Regions from separate parts of the Halobacillus sp. ABR2_026 genome, predicted to be linked through region 2. Evidence: predicted binding sites of a transcription regulator. Region 2 holds the regulator's gene; each other region holds the start of a gene.
The links. The regulator Rex, encoded in region 2, represses fermentation and respiration genes when NADH is low (regulators of the CRP and FNR family bind a similar motif). The targets are predictions, from matches to a motif close to TTGTGAAATATTTCACAA.
Positions count from the first base shown of each region.

Region 1 (3,174 bases), 160 kb from region 2:
TAAGCGTTATTTGTTAAGTCTTTACGGGAAAATGATAGGATGAGGGTAGGCTTATTAGGAAAGGTGGATGCCATGTGAAGAAAATCCAGTTAGGTAATAGTGATGTGGAAGTCGGAGAAGTTTCGCTTGGATGCATGAGAATGGACGGGCTCAGCAGCCAGGAAGCAGCAACAGTTATATCGAATGCGTTTGAGAACGGCGTCGATTTATTTGACCATGCGGATATTTATGGAAAAGGAGAATCAGAGGCTGTATTCTCAGAAGCATTCAAAGAGACAAGCATTCAGCGGGGGGACGTCAAGATTCAAACCAAATGCGGCATACGCAAAGGCTTTTTTGATTTTTCCAAAGAGCATATCCTCGAATCGGTGGATGGGAGTCTGAAGCGATTAGGGACCGAATATATAGATAGTTTATTGCTCCATCGTCCGGACGCGTTGATGGAACCGGAAGAAGTAGCGGAAGCGTTCAACACTTTACGGGAGAGTGGTAAGGTGCGGCACTTTGGCGTGAGCAATCAGAACCCAATGCAGATGGAGCTGCTGAGCAAGCATCTTGATGAGCCGCTGATCGTCAATCAGCTGCAACTGAGTCTCGTTCATACCCCGATGATTGATGCAGGTTTCAATGTAAACATGCAGAATGACTCGGCTGTCGTAAGGGATAGCAGTGTGCTGGACTACTGCCGACTGCATGATATTACTGTGCAGGCCTGGTCTCCATTCCAGCATGGAATGATCGAAGGTCCTTTTGTAGGCAATGAGGCATTCCCTGAAGTGAACGCTAAATTACAAGAACTTGCTGAAAAGTATGACGTAACCGACTCCGCTATTGCAATCGCCTGGCTTCTGCGTCATCCTGCAAAAATCCAGCCTGTCGTCGGATCGATGAACATTCAGCGTATGAGAGATATAGCGAAAGCCTCTCACATCATTTTGTCCAGGGAAGAATGGTATGAACTCTATCGGGCAGCGGGGAATGACCTGCCTTAATTTCCAAGGGACCGGTAAGCTGATAAAGCTTTACGATCATCCGGAATGAGAAAAAAACTTTGGCGAATGATAAAAAGAAGATGATCATCGTTTTTTTCTTGAAGATGCTGTAAAAATTCCACTTTTATAGAAAAAAACTTCGTTGAAAGCGTTTATTTTGTCAGAATGTGTTGTACTTCACAAGATTATATTTTACTCTAGTAACGGTAGATATAAAATGGCACTTTTACTGTTTTATACAAGCAGGCTTTTCTTTGCTTGAACGATTGATTTTACTTATAAAAAATGGGGCTCCGGCTCTAAAAAAGGAGAAGTGGATATGGCAGATTCATTCACTACAGAAAAAGAAGAGCAGAACGTTGCTCGCGACGAGCGTGAACTGCTCGATCAATTACTGCAACCAGAAGTACAGGAATCTTTGACTGTTCTTGTGAAAGAACTTCCGAAGCTGACCGAATTGGTGAAGATTCTTTCCAGCTCTTATGATACGGTTCAATCGCTTGCAACAGATGAAATTCTGAAGCAAGACACGGTTGAGTTCATGTCAGAAGTGGCTGAACCGCTGAAGCATTCTGTTAAAGAATTAGCGCAGAACGCCATCGAAGCAAAAGATCACGCGGAAAGCAGTTCAGAAGTTATTGGACTATTCGGGTTGATGAAAATGTTGAAAGACCCTCAAGCACAAAAATTGTTCCGTTTCGTCAATGCATACTTGAAAGTATCCGCTGAACGCAATCATAAAGAGTAGGAAATGGAGGAATCTCACATGTCAAAAGAAATCGTCATTTTAGGCGGCGGTTACGGTGGACTTCTTGCCGCATTGTCTGTACGCCAATACATGGACGCTTCAGAAGCGAACGTTACCATTATTAATAAAACCCCTACCCACCAGATCATTACAGAACTGCACCGTCTAGCTGCTGGTAATATCTCAGAAGAGGCAGCAGCACTTCCGCTTGAGAAGCTGCTGAAAGGAAAAGACATCAACCTTAAAGTTGCAACCATCGATTCCTTCTCTGTGAATGACAAAAAAGTCACGCTTGAAGACGGTTCAGAACTATTTTACGACGCGATGGTCGTTGCTCTTGGTAGTGTAACCAACTATTTCGGCATTCCTGGGTTGAAAGAACACAGTATGGTGCTGAAATCCGCAGAGGATGCGAACAAAATCCGCAACCATGTGGAAGACCGTATTCGTGACTATGCGAAGACGAACAACGAAGCGGATGCCCACATCGTCATTGGCGGAGGTGGCTTGACCGGTGTTGAGCTTGTCGGTGAACTGGCGGATGAAACACCAGCGATGGCTAAGAAATACGGCGTCAACCCTGATGACATCAAGTTGACCCTCGTAGAAGCGATGCCGAAGATTCTTCCGATGCTTCCTGATCACTTGATTGAGAGAGCAACGAAGAGCCTTGAAAAACGCGGCGTTGAATTCCTGACTGAACTTCCGGTTACCAATGTGGAAGGAAACGTGATCGAGCTGAAAGATGGACGTAAGCTTGAAGCGAATACATTCGTATGGACAGGTGGAGTTGCAGGAAACCCACTAGTCGGAGAATCCGGCATTGAAGTGAACCGCGGACGTGCGTCTGTGAACAACTACCTTCAATCTGTTTCTCATAATGATGTATTTGTCGTAGGTGACAGTGCGGTTTACTTCAAACCGGGTGATGAGCGTCCACAACCACCAACAGCCCAAATCGCTTGGCAGATGGGGGAAACGGTCGGTTATAACCTTTATGCATTCCTTGAAGACAAGAGCTTCGAAGAGTTCGAACCTGTGAACTCCGGTACGCTTGCAAGTCTTGGACGTAAGGATGCGGTGGCTTTCATCGGTGCCAACCAGACACCATTAAAAGGTCTCCCAGCTTCTGTCATGAAAGAAGCTAGTAACGTGCGTTACCTTTCCCATATCAAAGGACTATTTGCACTCGCTTATTAATATAAAACCAACAACCGCCTGCTTCCAACCTCCACAAAGAGGAAGCAGGTGGTTTTTTGTCTGTGTTTTACATTTTCTGCCACACCAGGTCATCCAGATATTGGATGACCTGGTGTGGCTTTTTTTGGTGATTCCAGGCGGGTGTATAAAGAAGAGGAGCGGGGTGAAGAATGGGATTAATAGATTAACAGGTAGGTGATCGGAAAGTGTATTTATTATTGGTCATTGTGGTGT
Region 1 covers NZ_JBSWTM010000001.1:527,566-530,739, forward strand. Annotated here, with positions in the region: gene ACXADE_RS02805 (aldo/keto reductase) at 75-992, shown strand; gene ACXADE_RS02810 (helical membrane plugin domain-containing protein) at 1,312-1,740, shown strand; gene ACXADE_RS02815 (NAD(P)/FAD-dependent oxidoreductase) at 1,759-2,940, shown strand; gene ACXADE_RS02820 (CBO0543 family protein) at 3,147-3,174, shown strand, end outside.
Region 1: ACXADE_RS02810 (helical membrane plugin domain-containing protein) is a predicted target of Rex. The motif match lies at 1,158-1,175, and genes of this name have one in related genera.

Region 2 (3,174 bases):
GCCACCAGCCGTTTTGAAATATTCCTGTTTACGGTCATAGTCCGTTAACAGCTGTTGATAACGCTTCTGATCGTCGAGCAGGTCCGGGTCTGCCATTTGGACTTCCATGGAGCGGAGTTCCTTCTCCAAGTCCTTCAGATGAGTAAACACCTTTTCCATTTCATTCCAAATAGTCTCCTCAGACTGCAGGCCAGTATTCTGGGCCAGATAGCCCAGGGTCGTTTCTTTTGGTTTGAAAATGTCGCCTTCATCATGGCTCATTTCTCCTGCCATCATTTTGAGCAAGGTCGATTTCCCTGCCCCGTTTCGACCGACGATAGCAATCCGGTCGTTCATCTGCACTTCCAATTTGATATTCGATAAAATCAACTCGGCGCCGAAACGCTTCGTCAATTGGTTCAATTGCATGAGAATCATGTCGTTTCACCTCAATAAAATCAGTGTATCTCAACAGCAGGTCCCCTAGCAACACAAGGCTATCCAAGTTTGTGAAATCTTTAACGACTATCGTTTGATTTTTTGGTAGAATAAGAGTAATGTTTCAATCAGTACTGTTAACGATTTTTGGACAAAAAGGGGTAGGAGAAAATGACCGAATTCAGTCATTTCAACGACCAGGGCCGGGCCCGTATGGTGGATATCTCTGAGAAAGAGGATTCTGTACGGACGGCGGTCGCCGCAACGAGTATACAAGTGAACGAAGAGATTCATCATAAAATCACCAACCATGAAATTGGAAAAGGGGACGTTCTTTCCGTGGCACAGGTCGCAGGGATCATGGCCGCTAAAAATACGTCCGACTGGATTCCGATGTGTCATCCTCTTTCATTGAAAGGAATCGATGTGTCTTTCGAGTGGGAGACTGGATCACAGCCCGTCCTTCACATCGAAGTTTCTGTGAAGACGAAGGGGAGTACAGGGGTGGAAATGGAAGCGCTAACGGCAGCTTCAGCAACAGCCTTGACGGTTTACGATATGTGCAAAGCCCTAGATAAAGGGATGGTCATCGGCCCGACCTATCTGAAGGAAAAAACAGGCGGGAAAAACGGCGACTACACGAGAAACAGATAAAGGAGTCCGGTGCTAATGGATATCGAACAAACGAAGATTCCACAAGCGACAGCCAAGCGGCTGCCGCTCTATTATCGCTTTTTGAACAACCTTCATACCCAGGGCAAATTGCGGGTTTCTTCGAAAGAACTGAGTGATGCGGTCAAAGTCGATTCAGCGACGATCCGCCGCGATTTCTCCTATTTCGGAGCGCTCGGGAAGAAAGGGTACGGATACAATGTCGAGTATCTGCTTTCCTTTTTCAGAAAAACGCTCGACCAGGATGAAACGACGCGCGTCGCTCTGATCGGTGTCGGGAACCTGGGGACGGCCTTTTTGAACTATAATTTTACGAAGAACAACAATACGAAAATCGAAATCGCTTTTGACGCTAATGAGGAGCGGGTCGGTTCTGAGGTCGGCGGGGTGAGCGTCGAGCACATCGACGATTTGGAAAAGAATCTCGGCGATATTTCAGTGGCCATCCTTACGGTTCCATCATCTGCTGCTCAAGGGATTGCAGACAGGCTTGTTCAGGCAGGTATTTCCGGGATTCTGAACTTTACCCCTGCGAGGATCAGCGTGCCATCTGATGTGAGGGTTCATCATATCGACCTTGCGATTGAACTTCAGGCGCTAGTCTATTTCCTGAAGCATTACCCATTGAATGAAGAAGGAACTGAGGAAGAATAATAAAAGAGCGGAGTGTAAATCCTTTTGGTTTTACACTCTTTTTTTAGGAGGCAGAAGTTTGGGAACATCTACGATCGGTGCTAGAACAGAACGGTTGATCATTAAGCCTTTGGAAACCGGTGACTACGAAAGCTGGCTGCAAGGGTTCAAAAGCAGGCTTCCGTCCAGGCATCGCCACGACGAAGGCCGTGTGGATATGGGGGAGTGTACAGAAGAATGGTTTGCAGGCCTCATCGATAAACACCGCCAATTAGCAGCGGACGATACGGCTTACGTCTACGGAATCTTTTTAAAGGAAAACCATGAGAACGTGGGGATGATTGATTTTTCCACACTTGCACGCCATGATTTTCAATGGGGAAGGATCGGCTATACGATTCACAATCAACATTGGAAGAATGGATATGGGAAGGAATCTGTCTCCGAAGCGCTGAAAATTGGTGCTCAAGACTTGAATTACCACCGGATTGAGGCACACATCAACGTGGATAACCTTCCATCTCAAACGCTAGCGGAGCGTGTCGGGATGGAGTTTGAATGCACCCGTAAAGGGTTCATTTATGAATTTGGAGAGTGGACGGATAACATGATCTATTATAAGAATGACGAATAAACAAGAGCTCAGCCTAAGGCTGGGCCTTTTTTGTAACAGGTGAGCATGAAAATCGTTTACCGGCGATCTGTCGCATCCAGTCGAAACGTGCAGGATCATGGTTAAAGAACGGTACAGGTGGTATAGTATAAGATAGTTCGAGTATCGAAGGAAAGCGGGTGAGAGAATTGAGTAAACTGCCTCATAAATGGCTCGTGGTCGTGTCCGTCCTGTTCGGGACATTTACGGTCATACTTAACAACAGCATGCTGAACCCGATTCTGCCCCGGTTTATCGAGATCTTCGATTCCGATGCGGTCGCCGTCGGCTGGATTTTGACGATCTTCATGGTTTCCATGGGGATGACGATGCCGCTGACCGGCTATTTCGGAGACCGGTTTGGGAAAAAGAAAGTGTATCTGACGGGCCTTTGTATTTTCATCGCAGGGTCTATGCTCGGATTCTTTTCCTCCACGCTAGGAATGGTCATTCTATCCCGGGCTATCCAGGGAGCGGCAGGTGGATTGATGATGCCGATTGCCATGGCCCTTATCTTCAATTCGTTCCCGCGCTATGAGCGGGGGCTCGCCGTCGGGGTGTACGGAGTTGCCGCGATGGTTGCACCGGCAGTTGGTCCAACCATCGGCGGGTTTCTTATCCAATATGTCGATTGGCCGTGGCTGTTTGCTTTCAACATTCCATTTGGCTTGACGGGTCTGATCCTGTCTTCGAGATTTCTTGAGCGGACGGAAACAGATCCAGCGAAGCGTTTCGATCTGATCGGCTTTATCATAATCGCGACCGGAATCGGTTCTGTCCTGTTCGCCCTCGGCCGGGGG
Region 2 covers NZ_JBSWTM010000001.1:368,886-372,059, forward strand. Annotated here, with positions in the region: gene ACXADE_RS02035 (ABC-F family ATP-binding cassette domain-containing protein) at 1-417, opposite strand, end outside; gene moaC (cyclic pyranopterin monophosphate synthase MoaC) at 589-1,071, shown strand; gene ACXADE_RS02045 (redox-sensing transcriptional repressor Rex) at 1,087-1,743, shown strand; gene ACXADE_RS02050 (GNAT family N-acetyltransferase) at 1,802-2,356, shown strand; gene ACXADE_RS02055 (MDR family MFS transporter) at 2,524-3,174, shown strand, end outside.

Region 3 (3,174 bases), 210 kb from region 2:
AAAATACCGCTCGGCATAACGCCCGAGTGCACGGGCAAAGCCGAACAATTTCAAAAAGGCAATCAGAACGGTCAGTGCATACAACGGAGGCATAAGCGCCGCTTTTGATATTAAATATCCACTGGCTCCAAACAGACCGACCGCCGATATTCCAGCAAGAAACCCGAAGACGACAGAGAGCACAATATCTTTCTTTTCTGTTACGACCAGACGGATAACTTCCTTCAGTTCATTCATAGAGAGTTCCCTCCTTGATGGACGGTCACCATTTCCTTATATTCCTTCACACTCTGGAATAATTCACCATGTGTCCCTTTGCCAATAATCCGGCCGTGATCGAGCATAAGAATTTGATCGGCGTGCCGGATGGTGTGCATCCGGTGGGCAACAGTGATGATCGATGCCATTTCGGACAGCTCTTCCATGGATGCCTGCAGCACCCGCTCTGTTTTCAGGTCGAGACCTGTCGTCGGTTCATCAAACAAAATGATGGAAGGCCGCTTCAAGAACGTCCGTGCCAGGGCCAACCGTTGCTTCTCTCCTCCAGAAAGTCCCCTTCCTGCTTCACCAACAGGGGTGTCGTAACCTTTTTCCAGAGAAGATATGAGGTCATGAATTCCTGCTTTCTCAGCTGCCTTTTGAATTTCTTCGATCGAATGATTTCCTCTCCCTCCGATGGCAATATTTTCTGCAATGGTCCCGGAAAAGAGATAAGGGTGCTGGGAAATGTAGCTCACCTGACCAAACCAGTTTTCTTCCTCGTAATCAAACAGCGAACGGCCATCGACGAATATGGACCCTGAAGATGGTGGAGCTAACCCGCCTAGCAAATGAAGAAGAGTGGATTTACCGGAACCGCTCTTTCCTACAATGGCGGTCTGAGTGAAAGGAGCAACCGTTGCCGATAAACCTTTCAATTCGAAGCCCTGCTCATAGCGAAAGCCCACTTGATCCAGTTTGATTTCAGGAGGAATCCCTTCCTTTAATTTTCCACTTCCAAAGCTTATTTGCTGCTCTTCATTCTCAAGCTCAGTCGTCAGCTGATTGACAGCCCCCGAAGCCCCTCTTCCTGTATGAAAAGCGCTCCCGAAGTCTTTCAAAGTCAAGTAAAATTCAGGGGCGAGAATGAGGATGAAAAAGGCGGTGAAGAAGGAGACACTCTCATATACGACAAGTCGGATAGCAATCTCCAAGGCAATTAATCCGATACTGAGCATGGAGATGAACTCAAGCATCAAGGAAGAAACGAAAGCCACTTTCAACACTTCCATCGTCGCATCACGGAAGCCCAGGCTGCTTTTTTCCATCTCCTGTTCCTGCTGTTTTGATCGTCCAAAAAGTTTTAAAGTCGTCAGACCCTGGAGCGTATCAAGGAACTTCCCAGAGAACGTGTTCAACTTCTCCATCTGCTCTTCTGATTTCTTTTTAGTCATCACGCCGATTATTGCCATGAAAAGCGGAATGAAAGGAGCTGTGATGATCATGATTAAACCAGAATAAAAATGCTGGGTAAATACGACGATAAGGATCATCAAAGGGATGATCATGGTCTGTATCATTTGTGGAATATAGCTGCTGAAATATCCATCCACCTCATCCACAGCATCCATCAGTACACTCACTTTCCTTCCCGACTGACCATGTAAGGAGGACTGGACAGGATTACGCGTGTATTTGTCTATGACGGACTGACGGAAATGCCGTTTCGCTTTGGAAGCAAGTGCAACGCCTGTCCGTCCGTTCAACCACGTAAATAGGGACCGGCCGGCGAGCACGATGAGGAGTCCTCCCAGAAGAGGAAAAACATCTCGGAATCGCTGCTCCTCAAGAAAAATACGATCGACGATGGCTACAAAAAAATAAGACTGACCAATGATCATCGCACCGATCAATATCGAGGTGAGGACCAAAAGCATGAGAACTTTGCGATCTGCGAAAGCAAATCTCTTGAGGTGTTTCATCTATATAAAACCCCTTATCAACCTTTTTTGTGAAAACTTTCACATTACCTTCATTATAAATCATCAGCCAAAGGATTGCTAAATGTAAAACAGATGATTCTATGACAATTCTATAACATCGTCCCCTTAATAAACACCACCCATACCTCCTTCACTGATCAAAAGAATCGCCTCATCCCCCTTATCCAAATGAAAGAGAAATAGAGTCTCAGGCAACTTGAGTGAATGCCTGGACGTTTACATATTTGCCGAACGATATACAAAAAAAGACCAGCCATAAGCTGATCTTTCCTTCCTTTAGTACCCTGCAGGTGATATATCGTAGATCTTCCATTGTCCTTGAGTTTTACGAAGCTTATATACGGCCTCATCTGAATACGAATAAGTCTTCGATCTCTCCCCCCCACTATGATCAGTGCGAGTGATCGTTACATCATACTCCCCCTCATCAATTCTCGCTTCTGCAAAATAGTTGGAGAGATGCGTGATCTCAGGAGAGGGAGTTTCTGTAGAATCGAACGAATACGTCACGCCTTCATCTTCTATTGCCAGAGTATCATAATGCGTACGGATAGATTGTATGACCTCATAGTATCCCATCGTTTTCTTCTCGAGATCAGCAAGTCCCTCTGTATCCTCAGTGTCCAGGGAAGTCTTGTGCTTATCATTATAAGCATCCACTAAAGCTATTGCGTCCGCTTTATCGCCCTTCTCTGGACGGTCTTTATCCATCGCACGTTTAATCATGACAACAGACTCTGCCCGGGTCGCTTTTCTGTTCGGATTAAAGGTGGTAGCTGTGGTACCCGCTACGATTCCTGCCCGGCTGGCCTGGTCGATCGTAGCATCTGCCCAATGTCCTTCCGTGTCTGTGAAGTTTTTAGGTTCCCCTTCCGAGAAATCAATCCCTTCTTCGAAACCTCTCACAAGTATTGAAGCAATCTCGGCGCGTGTAATCGGACGGTTCGGTTCAAATGTATTGTTTCCGACTCCATGAACAAGTTGATTCGATGCCGCTATATACACACTGTCTTTGTACCATCCATCTTTCACGTCTACGAAATTGACCGTACCGTCGTTCATTTCAAGCTCCAGGGCGCGATTTAAAATGGAAACAAATTCTGCGCGTGTGATCGAGGCGTCCGGTTTCATCTCATGAGTGCCATCTTCTTGTTTGTACCCTTGAAGTAACGAGGAATGATTGAACTGAATC
Region 3 covers NZ_JBSWTM010000001.1:156,328-159,501, reverse strand. Annotated here, with positions in the region: gene cydC (thiol reductant ABC exporter subunit CydC) at 1-237, opposite strand, end outside; gene cydD (thiol reductant ABC exporter subunit CydD) at 234-1,961, opposite strand; gene ACXADE_RS00915 (S-layer homology domain-containing protein) at 2,259-3,174, opposite strand, start outside.
Region 3: cydD (thiol reductant ABC exporter subunit CydD) is a predicted target of Rex. The motif match lies at 1,989-2,006, and genes of this name have one in related genera.